3 regions of the Streptomyces sp. KL116D genome follow, and region 1 is predicted to be linked to each of the others. Evidence: predicted binding sites of a transcription regulator. Region 1 holds the regulator's gene; each other region holds the start of a gene.
What was found. The regulator HrcA, encoded in region 1, represses chaperone genes, less so after heat shock. The targets are predictions, from matches to a motif close to TTNGCACTCNGNNNNNCNGAGTGCNAA.
Positions count from the first base shown of each region.

Region 2: groL (chaperonin GroEL) is a predicted target of HrcA. The motif match lies at 4,102-4,128, and genes of this name have one in related genera.
Region 3: groES (co-chaperone GroES) is a predicted target of HrcA. The motif match lies at 4,577-4,603, and genes of this name have one in related genera.

Region 1 covers NZ_JASERH010000052.1:51,955-59,630, forward strand. The annotation lists gene hemW (radical SAM family heme chaperone HemW) at 1-413, shown strand, start outside; gene RBJ77_RS21195 (DUF3097 domain-containing protein) at 482-1,360, opposite strand; gene RBJ77_RS21200 (MBL fold metallo-hydrolase) at 1,395-2,126, opposite strand; gene hrcA (heat-inducible transcriptional repressor HrcA) at 2,263-3,279, shown strand; gene dnaJ (molecular chaperone DnaJ) at 3,280-4,416, shown strand; gene RBJ77_RS21215 (nitronate monooxygenase) at 4,647-5,720, shown strand; gene RBJ77_RS21220 (16S rRNA (uracil(1498)-N(3))-methyltransferase) at 5,717-6,463, shown strand; gene RBJ77_RS21225 (VOC family protein) at 6,557-6,949, shown strand; gene RBJ77_RS21230 (hypothetical protein) at 6,946-7,332, opposite strand; gene RBJ77_RS21235 (hypothetical protein) at 7,471-7,676, shown strand, end outside.
Region 2 covers NZ_JASERH010000013.1:4,899-12,574, reverse strand. The annotation lists gene RBJ77_RS04130 (hypothetical protein) at 1-366, opposite strand, end outside; gene RBJ77_RS04125 (glucosyl-3-phosphoglycerate synthase) at 428-1,375, opposite strand; SAM riboswitch class I at 1,510-1,664, shown strand; gene thrC (threonine synthase) at 1,683-2,981, shown strand; gene RBJ77_RS04115 (ubiquitin-like small modifier protein 1) at 3,076-3,351, shown strand; gene RBJ77_RS04110 (cold-shock protein) at 3,784-3,990, shown strand; gene groL (chaperonin GroEL) at 4,293-5,918, shown strand; gene RBJ77_RS04100 (DUF6215 domain-containing protein) at 6,095-6,805, shown strand; gene RBJ77_RS04095 (hypothetical protein) at 6,835-7,131, opposite strand; gene RBJ77_RS04090 (ABATE domain-containing protein) at 7,247-7,676, opposite strand, start outside.
Region 3 covers NZ_JASERH010000032.1:116,777-124,452, reverse strand. The annotation lists gene RBJ77_RS12520 (multicopper oxidase family protein) at 1-1,339, shown strand, start outside; gene RBJ77_RS12515 (SDR family NAD(P)-dependent oxidoreductase) at 1,359-2,132, shown strand; gene groL (chaperonin GroEL) at 2,364-3,992, opposite strand; gene groES (co-chaperone GroES) at 4,124-4,432, opposite strand; gene RBJ77_RS12500 (GtrA family protein) at 4,853-5,368, shown strand; gene RBJ77_RS12495 (polysaccharide deacetylase family protein) at 5,382-6,278, opposite strand; gene RBJ77_RS12490 (polysaccharide deacetylase family protein) at 6,275-7,195, opposite strand; gene RBJ77_RS12485 (methyltransferase domain-containing protein) at 7,311-7,676, shown strand, end outside.

The DNA of each region.
Region 1 (7,676 bases):
TGTCGAACTGGGCCACGTCCGAGGCCGCCCGCTGCCTGCACAACGAGCTGTACTGGCGCGGGGCCGACTGGTGGGGGGCCGGGCCGGGGGCGCACTCGCACGTGGGCGGGGTGCGGTGGTGGAACGTGAAGCACCCCGGGGCGTACGCGGCGGCCCTCGCGGAGGGGCGGTCGCCCGGGGCCGGCCGTGAGGTGCTCGCGGAGGAGGACCGGCGGGTCGAGCGGATCCTGCTGGAGCTGCGGCTGAAGGACGGGTGCCCGCTGTCGTTGCTGAAACCGGCCGGGCTGGCGGCGGCGCGCAAGGCGCTGGCGGACGGGCTGCTGGAGGGCGGGCCCTTCGGGGCGGGGCGGGCCGTGCTGACCCTGCGCGGGCGGCTGCTGGCGGACGGGGTCGTGCGCGACCTGGTGGACTGAGCCGGACTGAGCCGCACCGGGGCGGGCGCCGGTCGTGGCGCTCGCCCCGTGCCGTCGGCCGGGCGGGTCTACGGGGCCGGGGCCGTGACGAAGTCGATCAACTCCTCGACGCGGCCGAGGAGTTCGGGCTCCAGGTCCTTGTACGAGCGGACCCGCGACAGGATGTGCTGCCACGCCTCGCCGGTGTTCGCCACGCGCCAGCCCAGCGCCCGGCACACGCCCGTCTTCCAGTCCTGGCCGTGCGGGACGCGGGGCCAGGCGTCGATGCCCACCGACGACGGCTTCACCGCCTCCCAGATGTCGATGTACGGGTGGCCCACGATCAGCGCGTGCCCGCTCGTCACCGACCGTGCGATCTTCCACTCCTTGGTGCCGGGCACCAGGTGGTCGACGAGGACGCCGAGGCGCGCGTCGGGGCCCGGCGCGAACTCCGCCACGATCGCCGGGAGGTCGTCCACGCCCTCCAGGAACTCCACGGCCACGCCCTCGATGCGCAGGTCGTCGCCCCAGACCCGCTCGATGAGCTCGGCGTCGTGCTTGCCCTCCACGTAGATCCGGCCCGCCCGCGCCACCCGGGCGCGGGCACCCGGCACCGCCACCGAACCGGACGCGGTGCGTGTGGGGCGCACCGGCGCCGCTCCCGTGGGCCGGACGAGCGTGACGACCTTGCCCTCCAGGAGGAATCCGCGCGGCTCCATCGGGAACACCCGGTGCTTGCCGAAGCGGTCCTCCAGGGTCACGGTCGGCCCCTGCGCCGACTTCTCGACGCGCACGACCGCACCGCAGAAGCCCGTCGTGACCTCCTCCACGACGAGGTCGTGCTCGGCGGGGACCTCCGGGGCGGGCTTGTTCCGCTTCCAGGGAGGGGTCAGATCGGCTGAGTACAGACGACGCTGCGGGCCCGAAGGGCCCTCGGAGGGGTGGTGGCGGGAGACGGGTGGGCGCATTGGGCCGACGATATGAGGGGTGCGCGGGACTGGGCTACGACACGCCGGAAAGGGCTGCCAGTGTGGCGCGCTGCGCACGGACGAACTCCGCATTCACCACCGAACCGTGCCCCGGCACGTAGACCGCGTCCTCGCCGCCGAGCGACAGGAGCCGGTCGAGCGCCGCCGGCCAGCGGCGCGGCGCCGCGTCCGAACCCGCCTGCGGTTCGCCCGACTCCTCCACCAGGTCGCCGCAGAAGACGATCTCCGGCCGGCCCGGGACCAGGACCACCAGATCGTGGCCGCTGTGCGCGGGGCCCAGGTTCGCGAGCAGCACCTGCAGGCCGCCGCCCAGGTCGAGCGTCCACTCGCCGCACACCCGGTGGTGCGGGGTGACCAGCAGGTCGGTGGCCTCGGCCGCCCGCTCCGGGTCGATGCCGTGCCGCACGGCGGTGGCGCAGATCTCCTCGCTGCCGTGCGCGAAGACGGCGTCGATGCCCACGGCCCCGTACACCTCGACGCCGGCGAACGCCGCCGTGCCGAGGACGTGGTCGAAGTGCGGGTGGGTCAGAGCGACGTGCGTCACCCTTGCGTGTGCTCCCAGCAGGCGCCGGGTGTCCGCGCGCAGCCGGGCGCCTTCACCGAGTGAGGATCCGGTGTCGATCAGCAGCGCCGCGCCGTCCCCCACCACAAGGCCGGTCGTGCAGTCCCAGCCGGGCAGCCGGATCCGCCCCACGTTCGGAGCCAGTTCCTCCCAACCCGTCCCTGCCCAGTCGATACGTTCCATGAGCCCGACGCTAGCGCCCTTGCCGGGGCCGTACCCACCGGCCGTACACTGAGCCGGGGACCATTGGCACTCACCGTCGGCGAGTGCCAGACGAACCGCAGGAGACCGCAGAGGCAGGAGCTGGAGGTGTGCGCGGATGCTCAGTGAACGCAGGCTCGAGGTGCTGCGCGCCATCGTCCAGGACTACGTCGGCACCGAGGAGCCGGTCGGCTCCAAGGCGCTGACCGAGCGGCACAGCCTGGGCGTCTCGCCGGCGACCGTGCGCAACGACATGGCCGCCCTGGAGGACGAGGGGTACATCGCCCAGCCGCACACCAGTGCCGGGCGCATCCCCACGGACAAGGGGTACCGCCTCTTCGTCGACAAGCTCACGAACGTGAAGCCGATGACCGCGCCGGAGCGGCGCGCCGTCCAGAACTTCCTGGAGGGCGCCGTCGACCTGGACGACGTCGTCGGCCGGACCGTGCGGCTGCTCGCGCAGCTGACGCGGCAGGTCGCGATCGTCCAGTACCCGTCCCTGACCCGGTCCACGGTGCGCCACGTCGAGCTGCTCTCGCTCGCGCCCGCGCGTCTGATGCTCGTGCTGATCACGGACACCGGACGCGTGGAGCAGCGGATGGTCGACTGCCCGGCGCCGTTCGGCGAAACGTCTCTCGCGGATCTGCGGGCCCGGCTCAACAGCCGGGTCGCGGGCCGCCGGTTCGCCGACGTACCGCAGCTGGTGCAGGACCTGCCGGAGGCCTTCGAGGCGGAGGACCGCGGCACGGTCTCGACGGTGCTCTCCACCCTGCTGGAGACGCTCGTCGAGGAGTCCGAGGAACGGCTGATGATCGGCGGCACCGCCAATCTCACCCGCTTCGGACATGACTTTCCCCTCACCATCCGTCCTGTCCTCGAAGCCCTTGAAGAGCAGGTCGTGCTCCTCAAGTTGCTTGGTGAGGTGGGGGATTCGGGCATGGCCGTACGGATCGGTCACGAGAACGCCCATGAGGGACTCAACTCCACGTCCGTGGTGTCGGTCGGCTACGGTTCGGGCGGCGAGGCAGTCGCCAAGCTGGGTGTCGTCGGACCGACACGCATGGATTACCCGGGAACGATGGGAGCAGTACGCGCAGTGGCACGTTACGTCGGACAGATCCTGGCGGAGTCGTAAGTGGCCACGGACTACTACGCCGTACTCGGCGTGCGCCGCGACGCTTCCCAGGACGAGATCAAGAAGGCCTTCCGGAGGCTGGCGCGTGAGCTTCACCCGGATGTGAATCCGGACCCGAAGACTCAGGAGCGCTTCAAGGAGATCAACGCCGCCTACGAGGTGCTCTCCGACCCGCAGAAGAAGCAGGTCTACGACCTCGGGGGCGACCCCCTGTCGCAGGCCGGCGGCGGCGGGGCCGGTGGCTTCGGGCAGGGCGGGTTCGGGAACTTCTCGGACATCATGGACGCGTTCTTCGGCACGGCGTCGCAGCGCGGGCCGCGCTCGCGCACCCGCCGCGGCCAGGACGCCATGATCCGTCTGGAGGTCGAGCTCGACGAGGCGGCCTTCGGCACCACCAAGGACATCCAGGTCGACACCGCCGTGGTCTGTACGACCTGCAGCGGTGAGGGCGCCGCGCCCGGCACCTCCGCGCAGACCTGTGACATGTGTCGCGGTCGCGGTGAGGTCTCGCAGGTCACGCGGTCCTTCCTCGGCCAGGTCATGACCTCGCGGCCGTGCCCGCAGTGCCAGGGGTTCGGCACCGTCGTGCCCACCCCGTGCCCGGAGTGCGCCGGTGACGGCCGCATCCGGTCGCGGCGCACGCTGACGGTGAAGATCCCGGCGGGCGTGGACAACGGGACGCGGATCCAGCTCGCGGGCGAGGGCGAGGTCGGCCCCGGCGGCGGCCCCGCCGGCGACCTGTACGTGGAGATCCACGAGCTGCCGCACCCGACGTTCCAGCGGCGCGGCGACGACCTGCACTGCACCGTCACCATTCCGATGACGGCGGCGGCCCTCGGCACGAAGGTGCCGCTGGAGACGCTGGACGGGCTTGAGGAGATCGACATCCGGCCGGGCACGCAGTCCGGTCAGTCGGTGCCGCTGCACGGGCGCGGTGTCACGCACCTGCGGGGTGGCGGCCGGGGTGACCTGATCGTGCACGTCGAGGTGACGACGCCGCAGAAGCTCGATCCCGAGCAGGAGCGGTTGTTGCGGGAGTTGGCGAAGTTGCGGGGTGAGGAGCGGCCCACCGGGCAGTTCCAGCCCGGGCAGCAGGGGTTGTTCTCGCGGTTGAAGGATGCGTTTAACGGGCGGTGAGCCTGTTTTGGGTGGCGGGGCTCGGGGGCATCCCCCGGGCCCCGTTTTTTTGCGGGTTCGGGGGTGCCTCCTGAGGGGGGTGCCGGGTGCGGGTCGTGGGGGGTTGCTCGCGCAGTTCCCCGCGCCCCTGAAGGCGCACTGCGTGCGCCCCAGGGGCGCGGCTTCGTGTGGTTCGGGGAGAGCGGAAGGGTCGATTCGGTGGTGCGATCAGGACGTGGCACGATGCGGGCATGTCCTCCGCACTGACCGATCTCTGCCACTATCCGATCGTGCAGGCCCCCATGGCGGGCGGCGCATCCTGTCCCGTGCTCGTGGCCGCCGTGTCCGAGGCGGGCGGGCTCGGGTTCCTCGCCGCCGGGTACAAGACCGCCGACGGCATGTACCAGGAGATCAAGCAGGTGCGGGGGCTGACCGGGCGGCCCTTCGGCGTCAATCTGTTCATGCCGCAGCCCGAGTACGCCGATCCCGCCGCGGTCGACGTCTACCGGCACCAGCTCGCCGGCGAGGCCACCTGGTACCAGACCCAGCTCGGCGACCCCGACAGCGGCCGCGACGACGGCTACGACGCCAAGCTCGCCATCCTCGTCGACGACCCGGTGCCGCTGGTCACCTTCACGTTCGGCTGCCCGACCCGCGAGGTGCTGCAGGCGCTGCAGCGCGTCGGCACCCTCACCGCGGTCACCGTCACCACGGTCGACGAGGCGCAGGCCGCGCAGCGGGCGGGTGCCGACGCCGTGTGCGTCCAGGGCATCGAGGCCGGCGGACACCAGGGCACGCACCGCGACAACCCCGAGACCGACGGCGGCGGGCTCGGCCTGCTCGCACTGATCTCCCAGGTCAAGGAGGCCGTGCAGATCCCGATCATCGCGGCGGGCGGCATCATGCGCGGCGCGCAGATCGCCGCCGTGCTCGCCGCCGGGGCCGACGTCGCCCAGCTCGGCACCGCGTTCCTGGTCACCCCGGAGTCCGGCGCGCCCGCACTGCACAAGCGCGCCATGACGGACCCGCTGTTCACCCGCACCGAGCTGACCCGGGCCTTCTCCGGGCGGCCCGCACGCGGCCTCGTCAACCGGTTCCTGCGCGAGCACGGGCCGTACGCGCCCGCCGCCTACCCGGAGATCCACCACGTCACCTCACCGCTGCGGAAGGCCGCGGCGAAGGCCGGGGACCCGCAGGGCATGGCCCTGTGGGCGGGGCAGGGGCACCGGCTCGCCCGGGAGCTGCCCGCCGGCCAGCTCGTCGAGGTGCTCGCCGCCGAACTCGACGCCGCCAAGGGCGCGTTGGGGCAGCGGGGTGCCGCGTGACGGCGCCGGTGTTCGTCGTCGACGGCCCCGTGCCCGGCGACCGTACGTACGTCCTCGACGGGCCCGAGGGGCGGCATGCCGTCTCCGTGAAGCGGCTGCGCGCCGGGGAGGCCGTGGTGCTGACCGACGGGCTCGGCGCGTGGACCGAGGGCGTCGTCGCCGGGAGCGAGGGCAAGGACCGGCTGCTCGTCGACGTCGGCCCGGTGCGGGTGGAGGACGAGGCGCGACCGCGGATCACGGTCGTGCAGGCACTGCCCAAGGGCGACCGGGGCGAACTCGCCGTGGAGACCATGACCGAGACCGGCGTCGACGCGATCGTGCCGTGGGCCGCCTCGCGGTGCATCACGCAGTGGCGGGGCGAGCGGGGCCTCAAGGCGCTGGGGAAGTGGCGGGCCACCGCGCGCGAGGCCGGCAAGCAGTCGCGCCGGGTCCGGTTCCCCGAGGTCGCGGACGCCGCGTCGACCAAGGAGGTCGCCGCGCTGCTCGCCGGAGCGGACTTCGCCGCGGTGCTGCACGAGGACCGGGACTGTCCGAGCGGGGCGCTGGCCTCGGTGCCGCTGCCGGCCGCCGGGTCGATCGTGCTCGTCGTGGGGCCGGAGGGCGGGGTGTCGCCGGAGGAGCTGGCGGTGTTCGGCGAGGCGGGGGCGCTGCCGCTCCGGCTCGGCCGCAGCGTGTTGCGGACGTCCACCGCCGGGACGGCCGCGGTGGCGTTGTTGCTGGGGCGGACCGGGCGCTGGGGGTAGCCGCTGCGCGGTCGCTCCGTCACGGGGTGTCGGCGGGGCGGGACCTGCGGCTTCGCCGCTGCCTTCCCTTCCGCCCCGCCGTAAAATGGCGTCATGGAACTCGCCCAGGTGCGGTTGCTCGTCAGTGACTTCGGAACCTGCTATCGGTTCTACGCCGATGTGCTGGGGCTCAAGCCGCAGTCCGGCGCGGAGCGCGGGCCGTACGAGAAGTTCGCGCCACCCGGGGGGTCCGCCGGGATCGCCCTGCAGGACCGGGCCATGATGGCCGAGGTGCTCGGCGAGGTCGGGGAGCCGGCGAGCGGGCACCGGTCGCTCGTCGTGCTGCGGGTCGACGATCTGGACGCCTACTGCGAGGGCGTCACCGAGCGCGGCGGTGTGCTCGTGCACGGGCCCGCGCCCATGACGGAGCGGATGCGCGTCGCCCATCTCAAGGACCCCGAGGGCAATCTCGTCGAACTCCAGGAGTGGCTGCTGCTGCGCGGCTAGCCGGCGGGCGGCGGCACCGGTGGGGTCACCGCGTCGAAGAGTGGCCAGGCGTCGACTTCCACCGTGCGCTCCGTGGTCGGGAACAGGCCGCGGGCCAGCGCCTCGTCCAGCAACGCCCGTACCGTGCCCGGCTCGTAGAGGTTGAGACAGATCTGGCCCGGCATCCGGACCGCCGCGCCCCGGTCGAAGGAGTCGTCGGCGATGATCCGGCCCTCGCCCGGCCGGAACACCAGGCGCAGCCGCGCCCTCGAACCGGGGCGCCAGAGCGTCACCTTGCTGGCGCAGCCCGGGTAGCCGAGCACGCGGTCGTGGCGGTGTCCGAAGGCCCAGCCGTACTCGGTGCCGTCCACCACGAGACGGCGGATCCTGCGTCTGGTCACCATGACGGCACTGTAGACGGCGCGGTCGGCGGCGGTCGGCGGCGGTCTGCTGCGGTCGGCGGCGGCCGTCCGGTGCCGCCCTCCGCGTCGTGTCCGCAACTGCTCTACCGCTCGCGGACCCTGGCTGGCATCCTGCCGCTCATGGGGGCATTGAGGCGTATAGGAGCCCGATTACGGCATAAGCGGGCCCTGGCCGCGGTGGGCGTCGTCGCCGCCGTCGTCGGGGGAGCCGTCGCGTGCCAGCCGGTCGACGGGGATCTGAACGTCACCACCGTCGCCGCCACCACCGACCAGGAGGCCACCCAGGAACTGAACCGGCAGAACGCCGACGTGGCCTGGCTCAGCTG
Region 2 (7,676 bases), on a different contig from region 1:
GTACGTGCCGTCGTTGCCGCCGAAGAAGAGGCGGGCGTAGGCGACCTCGGCGCCCGGCGGGAGGGCGACCTGACCGGTGCTGGAGCCGTACTCCGCCGTGGTGCCCGCGGTGTTGATCCGCTCCATGACGAAGGTGTTGTTGTTGTCGCGACCCTGGCCGTTCGCGGCGACGGCGCAGCGGGACGCCATGTCCGCCGGCGTGGTCGGGCACCCCATGACCGTGTTGCCGATGGTCTTGAAGTCGCCGTACAGCGCCTCGTCGTACCGCTTGGCGAAGGGGGAGACCACGTCTGCCGACGCGGGGCTCGCGGAGAGGCCGGTGAGGGGGTCGGCCAGGGCGGCGGTGGCGGCGAGCCCCGCCGCCAAGCCCTTTGCGTGTCTAAGCCACATAAAGGGCAATGTAGGCAAAACACATGAATGCCCTCAGTTACGCCACGCGACGCTCCGCATACTCGCTGATTTCGGCCATCGGGGGCCGCTCCTCGGTGTCCACCTCGTGGATCCGCGGTTCGAACCCGCGTTCCCCACGCTCGAACTGTGTGAGCACGGGCCGCACCAGATGTCCGCGCGCGAGCCGCAGCTGCGCCGTGCGGTAGATCGCCGCCGCCATCCGCCCCAGGGCCTGCCCGTCCTGGTGCCGGTGGATCCTGACCCCCACGTCGACCTGGGCGAGCGCGTCCAGGCCCACGGTGTGCAGGGCGTCCACCAGGAGACCCAGCTCCACGCCGTACCCCACGGGGAACGGCAGCCGTTCGAGCAGTGACCTGCGGGCCGCGTACTCGCCGCCCAACGGCTGGACGAATCCGGCCAGTTGGGGCCAGTGGAGATTGAGGATCGGGCGGGCCATCAGCTCGGTGACGCGACCGCCCTGGCCCGCGGCGCCGTCCAGCGGACGGTCGTACATCGCCTTCACGAAGTCCACGTCCGGGTTGGTCAGCAGCGGCCCGACGATCCCGGCGACGAAGTCCGCGGAGAACTCCTTCAGGTCCGCGTCGACGAAGCACACGATGTCACCGGAAGTGACGAGCAGCGAACGCCACAGCACTTCACCCTTTCCGGGTCTGGCCGGGATGCGCGGCAGGATCGCGTCCCGGTGCACGACCCGGGCCCCGGCCGCCGCGGCCGCCTCGGAGGTGCGGTCGGTCGAGCCGGAGTCGATCACGACGACCTCGTCGACGAGCGGCACGGCCTCCGTCATCAGCTCGCGCCGGATCACCGAGACGATCTCGCCGACCGTCTCCTCCTCGTTGAGCGCGGGCAGGACGACGCTCACCGTCCGGCCCGACGCCCGCTTCGCGGCGATCAGCTGCTGGCGCGGGCGGTCGGCCACGGACCAGGAACGCCTGCTCAGCCAGCGCTCGACCTCTTCCAGCACGGTCAGGGGCCTCCCGTATGTGATCCATCTCGCGGTTCGGACGACTATCTCAAGGGTCCAGGGCTTCGGTTACAGTCTTGAACAACGTCGGTGACCATCGCATGTCGGGGGTCCCGGACGTCACAATCGAATACCGCTCATCCAGAGGGGCAGAGGGATACGGCCCGTTGAAGCCCCGGCAACCCTCCAGCCGGTCTCGTCCGCACATCGCAGTGCGTCCGCGAGGCTCCCGGCTAGGGAAGGTGCCAAATCCGTCTCGCGGCGAGATGCGTCGCGAGGAAGATGAGGAGAAAGGGCCTCGCCTCTCATGGCTGCACAGACTGTCGCGACCGAACCCACGACCGCCCCCACCGTCGACCTCGGTCCCGCCTCCGGGCTCTCCTGCCGCGAGTGCGGCGCACAGTTCCCGCTCGGACCGATCTTCGCCTGCGTCGAGTGTTTCGGGCCTCTGGAAGTCGCGTACGACCTGCCCGTCGGCGACCCCGAGGCACTCCGCAAGCAGATCGAGGCCGGTCCCGCCAACATCTGGCGCTACGCCCCGCTGCTGCCCGTCCCGGCCGACGTCGCCGAGAAGCCGAACCTGAACCCCGGCTGGACCAAGCTCGTCAAGGCCGACAACCTCGCCCGTGAACTCGGCGTCGAGCAGGGCAAGTTGTTCGTCAAGGACGACTCGGGCAACCCCACGCACTCCTTCAAGGACCGGGTCGTCGCGCAGGCCATCGAGGCCGCCCGCGCCTTCGGCTTCACCACGCTCTCCTGCTCCTCCACGGGCAACCTGGCCGGCGCCGTCGGCGCCGCCGCGGCCCGCGCCGGCTTCCGCTCCTGCGTGTTCATCCCGCACGACCTGGAGCAGGGCAAGGTCGTCATGGCCGGTGTCTACGGCGGTGACCTCGTCGCGATCGAGGGCAACTACGACGACGTGAACCGCTTCTGCTCCGAGCTCATCGGCGACCCGCTGGGCGAGGGCTGGGGCTTTGTGAACGTGAATCTCCGCCCGTACTACGGCGAGGGTTCCAAGACGCTCGCGTACGAGATCTGCGAGCAGCTCGGCTGGCGGCTGCCCGACCAGCTGGTCATCCCGATCGCGTCCGGCTCGCAGTTCACGAAGATCGACAAGGGCCTGAAGGAGCTGATCGCGCTCGGTCTCGTCGAGGACAAGCCGTACAAGCTCTTCGGCGCCCAGGCCGAGGGCTGCTCCCCGGTCTCCGTCGCCTACAAGGGCGGCCACGACGTGGTCCGCCCGCAGAAGCCGAACACGATCGCCAAGTCGCTCGCGATCGGGAACCCGGCCGACGGCCCGTACGTCCTGGACATCGCGCGCCGCACCGGCGGTGCCGTGGAGGACGTGAACGACGAGCAGGTCGTCGACGCGATCAAGCTGCTCGCGCAGACGGAGGGCATCTTCGCCGAGACGGCGGGCGGTGTGACGCTGGGCGTCACGAAGAAGCTCATCGAGGCGGGCCTCATCGACCCGTCCCTGACGACGGTCGTCCTGAACACGGGCGACGGTCTGAAGACCCTCGACGCGGTCGCGGAGTCTTCGCAGGCCACAGCGACCATTCGGCCGTCGCTGGACGCGTTCCGCGCTGCCGGGCTCGCCGAGTAGATTCCCCCGACCCGCCCCTTCCCGAAACCGGGGGCCCTGCCCCCGGATCCCCGCTCCTCGAACGCCGGCGGGGCTGAAAGACCGAGGTGAACCCATGAGCGTCAACGTCCGCATCCCCACCATCCTCCGCACCTACACCGGCGGTCAGGCCGAGGTCGCCGCCGAGGGCGCGACCCTCGCCGACGTCATCGCCGACCTGGAGAAGAACCACACCGGCATCGCCGCCCGCGTCCTCGACGACCAGGGCAAGCTGCGCCGCTTCGTCAACGTCTACGTCAACGACGACGACGTCCGCTTCGAGCAGGGCCTGGAGACGGCGACGCCGGACGGCGCGGGCGTCTCGATCATTCCGGCCGTCGCCGGCGGCTGATCTTTCGCCGTTCCACACAGAGTTACTCGAATTGCCCCCTCCGCGAGAGAAGCGGAGGGGGCAATTCTGCATGGTTGAGCGCGGTACAGTTGGGGAACCTGCTTCGCTCTCGTACGTGGTGCATGACGGGCGCATATGAGTTCTCGCCCGAGCCCCGACAAGAAGCAGCCAAAGTGTCCAGCCCATTCGGGCTCTTTATGGCATTTGTGCGGCCCGACTTGCCCTGGAATCCGGTGAGTTGGCCTGGTTTCCCCGATCTGGCGTGCCCAGAATTCTCGTCCGATTGACCTGTTGCAGACGGCAGTTGGGCAGATACATTCAGCCGCGGTCGACGCGTTCCGGCGCACACCCCCAAACCCTTTGGGGCGTGAGGTCTGACCCGGGACCGCGAAGTGTGGTCTCGCGCAAGGGCCAGTAATAGGGGAGTTAGGCATGGCTCAGGGCACCGTCAAGTGGTTCAACGCGGAGAAGGGGTACGGCTTCATCGCGGTCGACGGTGGTGCGGATGTTTTCGTCCACTACAGCGCGATTCAGATGGACGGCTACCGCACCCTCGAAGAGGGTCAGCGAGTGGAATTCGAGATCTCGCAGGGCCAGAAGGGGCCGCAGGCCGACATGGTCCGCCTGGCCGCCGGCTGAAGCGCGTCGCGACTGACAGCAGGCTTCGTACGTCCATGAAGGGTCCGTCTCCCGGTTGCCGGGGGCGGGCCCTTCGTGCTGCCCCGGCGACCCCCGGCTTCTCCGAACGGCCTTGCACTCGGGGGTGCCGAGTGCTAATCATTGGCGTTAGCACTCTCCGAGTGAGAGTGACAGAACTTGGATCGGGTCGGTGAGGCTCGCAGGCCGGGTGGGGCAAGGAACCACAAGGGCTGCAGGCCGTCCGTCGCGGGCACCAGCACGGTCCGTTTGCGTTTCCACCCCGTCCGGGAGGACCACTTCACATGGCCAAGATCATCGCGTTCGACGAGGAGGCACGGCGCGGCCTCGAGCGCGGCATGAACCAGCTCGCCGACGCCGTCAAGGTGACCCTGGGCCCCAAGGGTCGCAACGTCGTCCTCGAGAAGAAGTGGGGCGCCCCCACGATCACCAACGATGGTGTGTCCATCGCCAAGGAGATCGAGCTCGAGGACCCGTACGAGAAGATCGGCGCCGAGCTGGTCAAGGAGGTCGCGAAGAAGACGGACGACGTCGCCGGTGACGGCACGACGACCGCGACCGTCCTGGCCCAGGCCCTGGTGCGCGAGGGTCTGCGCAACGTGGCCGCCGGTGCCAACCCGATGGCCCTCAAGCGTGGCATCGAGAAGGCCGTCGAGGCCGTCTCCGCCGCCCTGCTCGAGCAGGCCAAGGACGTGGAGACCAAGGAGCAGATCGCTTCGACCGCCTCCATCTCCGCCGCCGACACCCAGATCGGCGAGCTCATCGCCGAGGCCATGGACAAGGTCGGCAAGGAAGGCGTCATCACCGTCGAGGAGTCCCAGACCTTCGGTCTGGAGCTGGAGCTCACCGAGGGTATGCGCTTCGACAAGGGCTACATCTCGGCGTACTTCGCCACCGACATGGAGCGTATGGAGGCGTCGCTCGACGACCCGTACATCCTCATCGTCAACTCGAAGATCGGCAACGTGAAGGACCTCCTTCCGCTGCTCGAGAAGGTCATGCAGTCCGGCAAGCCGCTGCTGATCATCGCCGAGGACGTCGAGGGCGAGGCCCTGTCGACCCTGGTCGTCAACAAGATCCGTGGCACCTTCAAGTCCGTCGCCGTCAAGGCCCCGGGCTTCGGTGACCGCCGCAAGGCCATGCTCGGCGACATCGCCATCCTCACCGGTGGCACCGTCATCTCCGAGGAGGTCGGCCTCAAGCTGGAGAACGCCGGTCTCGACCTGCTCGGCCGCGCCCGCAAGGTCGTCATCACCAAGGACGAGACGACGATCGTCGACGGCGCCGGTGACAGCGACCAGGTCCAGGGCCGCGTCAACCAGATCCGTGCCGAGATCGAGAACTCGGACAGCGACTACGACCGCGAGAAGCTGCAGGAGCGCCTGGCGAAGCTCGCCGGCGGTGTTGCGGTCATCAAGGCCGGTGCCGCGACCGAGGTCGAGCTCAAGGAGCGCAAGCACCGCATCGAGGACGCCGTTCGCAACGCGAAGGCGGCCGTCGAGGAGGGCATCGTCGCCGGTGGTGGCGTGGCCCTGCTCCAGGCCTCCGCGGTCTTCGAGAAGCTCGAGCTCGACGGTGACGAGGCGACCGGCGCCAACGCCGTGAAGCTCGCCCTGGAGGCCCCGCTCAAGCAGATCGCCGTCAACGGTGGTCTCGAGGGTGGCGTCGTCGTGGAGAAGGTTCGGAACCTGGCCGTCGGCCACGGTCTGAACGCCGCCACGGGCGAGTACGTCGACATGATCGCCGAGGGCATCCTCGACCCGGCGAAGGTGACCCGCTCTGCCCTGCAGAACGCCGCCTCCATCGCCGCGCTGTTCCTCACCACCGAGGCCGTCATCGCCGACAAGCCGGAGAAGGCGGGCGCTGCCCCGGCCGGCGGCGGCATGCCGGGCGGTGACATGGACTTCTGAGCCGTCTGACGGTTCGGCCTGTCCTTTCCCGAGGGCGGCACCTTCTCTTCGCGAGAGGGTGCCGCCCTCGGGCGTTTTCCGGGGCCGCCCGCGTGATCAAGATTTTCCTTGTCCGCCCGATGATCACGGGTTATGGTCCCCCGGCATATGTCAGGGGATCGGGGCGGGTGGGGGACATGGCGGACAGTAATGACGTGCCCGAGAAGGGCATGAATCCGTGGGGCCAGGCGATATCCGCCGTGGCATTGGTGGGCGCGCTCGCCGTCGGATTCTGGGCGATCTCGAAGAACCAGACGGACACCGGCGCGGCCGCCGAGGCGAAACCCGCGGTCTGCTCGGGCGGCGAGGCCGAGAAGGGCGACAAGGCGGCGGGCCGGGCGTACGGAGCGCAGCTGTGCACCGCGCTCAACCGCTCCGACCTCGCCGAACTCCTCGGTACGCCGGCGGAGACCGCCAAGAGCGCGAGCGGCGGCGGGGGCTCGATCGGCACCGGCAGCAGCAAGATCCCGCACCCCTCGTCGCGGGTCGAGTTCGACACGTACACCGTGACCCTGTCGGCGACGTACAACAAGCTCACGGTGGCCACGACCGCCGAGCTGCTCGGCGACGAGGTCCAGCCGCAGAAGGTGCTCGGCCGCAACGGGGCCCTCTACTCCGACCGCACCATCAGCATCGGCTTCCGCCTCGACGGCAGCGACGCGACCAGCGCGCCGGGCGTCCCGGCCCGGGTCCTCGTCGTCCCGCTGCACGACAAGGACAGCGGCGGCTTCTACGAGCTGACCCTGTGGCGCTCGGACGGCGGGGTGCCGGACGACACGACGCTGCTCCAGGTCGCCGAGCGGGTGCTGCCGACGATCCCGGGCTGGAAGGACCGCGCCCGCGCCTGAGCAGGCGGTCCTCGGCTCCTGGCGTGCTCCTAGCGGGAGGAGACGGGGGACTCCTGATAGCTGGTCCACGCCTCGCGGCCGGCCTGCGCGGCGCTCTGGGCGGCGCTCTGGGCCTGGTGGAGGGCGCGGGACGCCAGCTCGGCGGGCGGCACCTCCCACGCGCCGGTCCAGGTGCGGCCCGCGCGCGCCAGCTCGAAGACCAGGACGCCGACACCGGCCGCGGCCGTGAGCATGCCGAGGCCGGTCAGGGCGGCACCGGTGACCAGGCGTCGCTGGTCGGGGCGGAACTCGGTCCAGGAGATCTTGGAAAGAGTGCTGTCAGCCATGGGGTCAGGATGCGGGAGGGCGCGCCCCGGCGCATGTGGAGAGCGGCGCACGGGTACGGGAACGGGGCTCGGGAGGTCGCCGTCGGCGGCGTGCCCGACGTCGCGGTCGGCCGGTTCAGCGGGCGCGGCGGGCCCGGTAGCCCTGCATCTTCGTGCGGGCGCCGCAGGTGTCCATGGAGCACCAGCGGCGTCGGCCGGGGCGGCTCTCGTCGACGAAGAGCAGGGTGCAGTCGGGTGCGGCGCACTCCCGGACACGGTGGGCGTGCGGTCCCGTCAGGAGGTCGACGCCGTCCCGGGCGACCAGCGTCAACAGGTCGCCCGTGAGGTGGAGTTGGGGCCGTTCCAGGGTCGCGGTGCCGTTCTCGCCGAGGGCGAGGCGGGGGCCGGGCAGGGAGCGGGAGGACCAGGTGCTGACCGTGTCCAGGTCGGCCGGGCCCGGCGCGCCGGTCAGGGCCCGGTAGAGGGCCTCGCGCAGGTGGCGGGCCTGCGTGAGGGTCCGGGTCGTGGCGTCCGGCAGCGGTCCCTCGGACAGGCTCGCCTCGTGG
Region 3 (7,676 bases), on a different contig from region 1:
CTTCGACCTGCGGATGCGGACGGGCGAGAAGGAGTTCACCGCCGGCCGAAAGACCGCCACCTGGGGCTTCGACGGCGACTACCTCGGCCCCACGCTCCGGGCGCGGCGCGGCGAGCAGGTCGAGGTCCGGGTCCGCAACCGGCTCCCCGAGGCCTCCACCGTGCACTGGCACGGCATGCACCTGCCCGCGCGGATGGACGGCGGCCCGCACCAGATGGTCGATCCGGGCCGGGACTGGACGCCCCGCTGGACCGTCGACCAGCCCGCCGCCACCCTCTGGTACCACCCGCATCCGCACGGGGCGACCGAGCAGCACGTGCAGCGCGGGCTCGCCGGGATGTTCCTCGTCGACGACGCGAGGAGCGAGCGGCTCGCGCTGCCGAAGCGGTACGGGGTCGACGACCTGCCGGTGATCGTGCAGGACGTGAGGTTCGACGGCGCGAAGTTCGACCACGGGCACGGGATGATGCGGTCCATCGGCTTCCTCGGCGACCGCACCATGGTCAACGGCACCCTCGACCCGTACCGGACCGTGCGCGACGAGCGCGTACGGCTGCGGCTGCTGAACGCGTCGACGGCACGGACGTACGACTTCGGCTTCTCGGACGGGCGGGAGTTCGCGCTCGTCGGGACGGACGGCGGTCTGCTGGAGCGGCCCGCGACGACGGACCGGATCCAGCTGTCCCCCGGGGAGCGGGCCGAGGTCGTGGTGCGGATGGTGCCCGGCGAGCGGACCGTGCTGCGCAGTCACGCGCAGGGCGACTACGGGGACGCGTGGCAGAAGCGGTTCGCGGGCGGGGACGACTCGTTCGACGTGCTGCAGCTGCGGGCGGCGGACCGGTTGCGGCCCTCGCCCGAAGTCCCTTCAGAACTGGGCGAGTTGGAGCTGCCGAAGGCCGCCGACGCGGTGCGCTCCCGGCACTTCGACCTCAAGGCGAGCGGGATCAACGGCCGCCCGATGGAGATGAACCGGGTCGACGACACCGTCACCCGCGGCACGACCGAGGTGTGGACCGTGCGCAACGACAACGGGATGCCGCACAACTTCCATGTGCACGACGTGCAGTTCCGGGTGGTGGAGGTGAACGGGAAGACACCGCCGCCCGCGCTGCGGGGCCGCAAGGACACGGTGTTCCTGCCCGGCGGGACGGAGCTGAAGCTGGCGCTGCGCTTCGACGGCGGGCCCGAATTCGCCGACCCCGACGTGCCGTTCATGTACCACTGCCACCTGCTGACGCACGAGGACGGCGGAATGATGGGTCAGTTCGTGGTCGTCGACAAGGGACAGCGGGCCACCAGCGGTTCCGTCGGGAGCTCCACTGATCATCGGCACTCCTAGGCGTCACTACCCTTGCTCCATGACTACGGCACTGATCACGGGATCCACCGCGGGCATCGGCGCCGCGTTCGCCCGGCGCCTGGCCGCCGACGGCCACAACCTCGTCCTCGTCGCGCGCGACACGAAGCGGCTGCGCGAGCAGGCGACCGAACTGCACGACGGGCACGGCATCGAGGCCGAGGTGCTGACGGCCGACCTGGCCACGGACGAGGGCATCGCGGCGGTCGAGGAGCGGCTGGGCGACCGCAAGGCCGCGGTGGACCTGCTCGTGAACAACGCCGGTTTCGGCAACAAGGGCCGCTACCTCGAAGTCTCCATGGCCGACGAGCTGACCATGCTGAAGGTGCACTGCGAGGCGGTGCTGCGGCTGACGTCGGCGGCGACCGGGGCGATGCGGGAGCGCGGGCGCGGCGGCGTGATCAACGTGGCGTCGGTGGCGGCGTTCGTGCCGCGCGGCACGTACGGGGCGTCGAAGGCGTGGGTCGTGCAGTTCACGCAGGGCGCGGCGAAGGACCTGGCGGGCAGCGGGGTGCGGCTGATGGCGCTGTGCCCGGGGTTCGTCCGTACGGAGTTCCACCAGCGGGCCGGGATGGGGACGGACAACATTCCGAAGTGGATGTGGCTGGACGCGGACAAGCTGGCGGCGTCGGCGCTCGCCGATCTGGCCCGCGGCAAGTCCCTGTCGATCCCGGATCCGCGGTACAAGGCGCTGATGGGCGTGGTGAAGGTGACGCCGCGTGCGCTTCTTGGGGGCATCACGTCGCGGACCGGGCGGAAGTACGGCCCGCAGTAGGCGGTTCCTTCGTCTGCGGGCCGGTGGGGGCTGGTCGCGCAGTTCCCCGCGCCCCTGAGATGCGCACCTTCGGTGCGACATCTCCCCACCGGGGGAAGGCTGCGCGAAGCGCATGCCTTCCAGGGGCGCGGGGAACTGCGCGACCAGCCCCCACCGAACCCGCACCCGAACATGAAAGCCCAGAGGCCCGCCTCCCCGGAAAGGGGAGACGGGCCTCAGGAACGGGACGGGTCAGTGCGAGTGACCGTGGCCGTGACCGTGACCGGCCTCGGCCTCCTCCTCCGCCGGCTTCTCGACGACCAGGGTCTCGGTCGTGAGGAGCAGGGAGGCGATGGACGCGGCGTTCTCCAGCGCGGAGCGCGTGACCTTGACCGGGTCGATGACGCCGGCCTTGACCAGGTCGCCGTACTCACCGGTCGCGGCGTTGTAGCCGGAGCCCTTCTCGAGCTCGGCGACCTTGGAGACGATGACGTAGCCCTCGAGGCCCGCGTTCTCCGCGATCCAGCGCAGCGGCTCGACGGCGGCGCGGCGCACGACCGCGACACCGGTGGCCTCGTCGCCGGTCTTGTCGAGGTTGCCCTCGAGGACCTTCACGGCGTGGACGAGCGCGGAGCCACCACCGGAGACGATGCCCTCCTCGACCGCGGCGCGGGTCGCGGAGATGGCGTCCTCCAGACGGTGCTTCTTCTCCTTGAGCTCGACCTCGGTCGCGGCGCCGACCTTGATGACGCAGACGCCGCCGGCGAGCTTCGCGAGGCGCTCCTGGAGCTTCTCGCGGTCCCAGTCGGAGTCCGTGTTCTCGATCTCGGCCTTGATCTGGTTGACGCGGCCCTCGACGTCGGCCTTGTTGCCGCCACCGTCGACGATCGTGGTGTCGTCCTTGGTGATGGTCACGCGGCGCGCGGTGCCGAGCACGTCGAGACCGGCCTGGTCCAGCTTGAGGCCGACCTCTTCGGCGATGACGGTGGCACCGGTGAGGGTGGCCATGTCCTGCAGCATCGCCTTGCGGCGGTCACCGAAGCCGGGGGCCTTCACGGCGACGGCGTTGAACGTGCCGCGGATCTTGTTCACGACCAGGGTCGACAGGGCCTCGCCCTCGACGTCCTCGGCGATGATCAGCAGCGGCTTGGAGCCACCGGCCTGGATGACCTTCTCCAGGAGCGGGAGCAGGTCCTGGATGGACCCGATCTTGCCCTGGTGGATCAGGATGTACGGGTCGTCGAGGACGGCCTCCATACGCTCCTGGTCGGTGACGAAGTACGGGGACAGGTAGCCCTTGTCGAAGGCCATGCCCTCGGTGAAGTCGAGCTCCAGGCCGAAGGTGTTGGACTCCTCGACGGTGATGACACCGTCCTTGCCGACCTTGTCCATCGCCTCGGCGATGAGCTCGCCGACCTGGCTGTCCTGGGCGGACAGACCGGCGACGGCCGCGATGTCGGACTTCTCGTCGATCGGGCGGGCCGTGGCGAGCAGGTCCTCGGAGACGGCCTTGACGGCGGCGTCGATGCCCTTCTTCAGGGCGGCCGGGGAGGCGCCGGCGGCGACGTTGCGCAGGCCTTCCTTGACCAGGGCCTGGGCGAGAACCGTGGCGGTGGTGGTGCCGTCACCAGCGATGTCGTTGGTCTTGGTCGCCACCTCCTTCACCAGCTGGGCGCCGAGGTTCTCGTACGGGTCCTCGACCTCGACCTCACGGGCGATGGTCACACCGTCGTTGGTGATGGTGGGGGCGCCGAACTTCTTGTCGATGACGACGTTGCGGCCCTTGGGGCCGATCGTCACCTTGACCGTGTCGGCAAGCTTGTTGACGCCGCGCTCGAGGGCGCGACGGGCGTCCTCGTCGAACTTCAGGATCTTCGCCATGGGAGCGATTCAGCCCTCTCGGAAAGCTAGGGGTGAAGCTGGGTTAACGAACTGCGCCCCCGACCCCGGCTACGTAGTCGTCGCGGGTGCCAGGGGCGCAGCTCAGAGCAAAAGCGTTCTGCTCGGGTGAATTACTTCTCGACGATCGCGAGCACGTCGCGAGCCGAGAGGACGAGGTACTCCTCGCCGTTGTACTTCACCTCGGTGCCGCCGTACTTGCTGTACAGCACGATGTCGCCGGTCTGGACGTCGAGCGGCAGACGCTCGCCGTTCTCGAAGCGGCCCGGGCCCACGGCCAGGACGACGCCCTCCTGGGGCTTCTCCTTGGCGGTGTCCGGGATGACCAGGCCAGAGGCGGTGGTCTGCTCGGCGTCGAGCGGCTGGACCACAATGCGGTCCTCGAGCGGCTTGATGGCAACCTTGGAGCTGGTGGTCGTCACGATCCGACCTCCCCCTTCGGAGATCTCACGGGGTTAACTGTCTGAGGTGGCGACCAGGTGGATCCGTCGTCGCGGGTGCCGGACCTGCCCGTCGCTGTTGGCACTCTCCGGTGGGGAGTGCCAGAGCCGAGACTATGACCGCGATTAGCACTCGGTCAAGCGGACTGCTAATTGCCTCCGGCCGTGGCGGGGGTTTCTTGCGGGGCTTCGCCCCGATGCGGCCTTGCGCCGCGGGGGTTTCCCCCAGGTGCCGGGTGCACCTCTCTCCTGATTGCTCGCGCAGTTCCTCGCGCCCCTGAGCCACCCGTTTCCCACGTAACGCCATGCGGCGCCATGAGTGGTGCCGTAAATGGCTCGCGCATGGTGCCATACGTGTGCCATGATGGCATCACTCAAGGACGGACAGACGGGGGTCGGGTCATGGCGACAACGCGGAAGCAGCAGAGCGAGCAGAGCGCACCCGGCCCCGTCGCGGCCTTCGCCCGGTTCGTCGGCTGCGGGGGCGGGGTCGGGGTCGCCGCCAGCTTCGCCGTCGCGGGGCTCGCCTCCTGGATCCCCTGGGCCCTGGCCAACGCCCTGGTCACCGTGGTCTCCACGCTGCTGGCCACCGAGCTGCACGCCCGCTTCACCTTCGGCGCGGGACGGCACGCGACGTGGCGCCAGCACGTCCAGTCGGCGGGGTCCGCGGCGGCCGCGTACGCGGTGACCTGCCTGGCGATGGTCGTCCTGCAGCAGCTGGTCGCGACGCCCGGTGCCGTGCTGGAGCAGGTCGTCTACCTGTCGGCCTCCGCGCTCACCGGCATCGCCCGGTTCGCGGTCCTGCGGCTCGTCGTCTTCGCGCGCAGCCGCACGCAGGCCGCGGCCCCCGCGCCCGCCGTCCGCCCCGTGCGCTCCGCCGCCCCGGCCGGTCCGGCGGAGCTCTGCCCCGCCGCCTGACCGGCGCGGGGAGCTACAGGTAGTCCTCCAGCCTCGCCACCGTGAAGCCCTGGTCCTGGATGCGGCGCAGCATGCGGGACGTCATCTCGGTCAGCGTGGTGCCCTTCAGCTCGGACGGGCCGCGGAAGTGGGCCAGGACGATGTCACCGGGGCGCAGCCGGGCGCCCTCCGCGTAGCGCAGGTCGTTGATCTGCATCGAGGCGCGCCACAGCACGATCGCGTCGATGCCGCACGCGCCGGCCGCCCGCAGGGTGTTCCCGTCGTAGTTGCCGTAGGGCGGGCGGAACAGCCGGGGAGTCGTCCCGAACCGGCCCTTGAGGCGGTCCTGCTGGCCGCAGATCTCGGCGTGCTGGTCGACGTAGCCGAGACCGGGCAGGAAGGGGTGCGTGAGGGTGTGGTTCTGCACCCCCGCGCCCAGCCTGCGGAGTTGACCGAAGTGGTCGTAGCCCGAGCGTGCGGCGGAGTCGGCGAGGAACATCGAGATCGGCAGCCGCAGTTCGCGGACCATGTCGACGAACCGGGGGTCCTTCTCGGCGCCGTCGTCGAAGGTCAGGAAGACGACCTTGTCCTCGGTGGGGACCCGGTCGATCACCGGCGGCACCGATCCGGGCGCGCGGGGCGGCAGCACCCCGCGGGCGGGGGGCTCGGGGGCCGGCGCCAGCGGGGCGGCGAGGCCCCAGCGGCGATGGGCGTTCGGGGCGGGCGCGCCCGCCGCGCCCGCCGTCTGTGCCGCGACGGCTCCCGGCCGCGGATGGTGCCGGACCTTCTGCGCGGCCTTCCTGCCCATCCGTTCGATGGGGTCGACGGACTGCGCGCACCCGGTGAGCAGCGCGGCGGCCAGCGCGCAGCCGACCAGCCGCGCCCCGGCCCGCCGCACCGCAACGGCCGCCCCCGCCCTGGGAGTTGTCACAGGTAGTCCTCCAGGCGGGCCACCGCGTACCCCTTGTCGGTGACGTACTTCAGGAACGTGCGGATCATGTCGGGCATCGTGCCCTTCCAGTCCTCGCGTCCCCGGAAGTGCGTGAGGACGATGTCGCCCGGATGGATGTCCCGGTCCCACTCGCGGTAGTCCATCCGGCCCACGAACGCCTCGGCGTTCCAGATCGGCGCGTACTTGATGCCGCAGGCCTTCGCGGCCTTCAGGGTGTCCTGGTTGTAGTTGCCGAACGGCGGCCTGAAGAGCGTGGGCCGCTTGCCGTACTTCTTCTCGATGAGGTCCTGCATGCCGCAGATCTCGTGCTTCTGCCGCGCGTAGGACAGCCCCGGCAGGTACGGGTGGGTCAGCGTGTGGTTGTTGAGGGTGACGCCCAGGGTCTGCATCTTCTTGAAGTAGTCGTACTGGGGTCTGACCTCGGCATCGGTCAGGAACGCCGTGTACGGGATCCTGAGGTCGCTCATCATCCTCAGGAACCGCGGGTCCTTCTCGGCCCCGTCGTCGATGGTGAGGAAGACGACCTTGTCCTTGGTGGGGATCGTCGTGAAGACCGGCGGCAGGCCGAGCTCCGTCTGGCCGTCGACCTCGAAGCCCTTGCGCGCCCTGATCGTGGGCTTCTTCACGGGCGGCCTCGGCGCGGCCAGCGGCACCTTCGGCAGGCCCCAGCGCCTGGCCGCGGCGACCCGCTGGGCCTGCTGCGCCTTGAGCTGCGTGGCGTACGCGTCGAGGGCGCGGGCGGGCGGGGCGTTCAGGCCCTGCTGCTGACCGGAGGCCGGCTTCACCGCGTCGTCGCCGCCGGCGGCACAGCCGGTGGCGAGCGCGGCGGCCACGAGGGCGGCGGCCGCGACCCGGACGGCCGCCTGCCGTCCGGCCGGTCCCCGTGTCCCCTTCATAGCGGTTTCTTCGTTTTGTCGTACTAGTTGCATGGCGCCGGATCCTCGCAGCTCACAGCCCTGTTCAGGGGCCGACACCGCCGCGCGGCGCGCACCATCCACCGACTGGCCCACAATGGTCCGGGTGAGCGCCTTCTCCGATCCCGCCGACCCCGCCGATCCCGCCGGCTTCTCCGCCCTGCTGTCCCCCGAGGGCCGCGCCCTGCTCGACGAGCTGCGCGACCACGACCCCGCGCAGGAACTCGCGCTCGCCACCCGGCTGCGCCGCGAGCACCCGGCCGGGCTCGTCTCGGCGGCGCTCGCCCAGGCCCGGCTGCGGCAGCGGGCGGTGGCGAAGTTCGGGGCGCAGGACGCGGCCCGCATGTACTTCACGGCGAACGGCGTCGAGCAGGCGACCAGGACCGGCGTCGCCACGTACCGCGCCGCGTCCTTCAAGGCGCTCGGCGTCCGCTCCGTCGCCGACCTGTGCTGCGGCATCGGC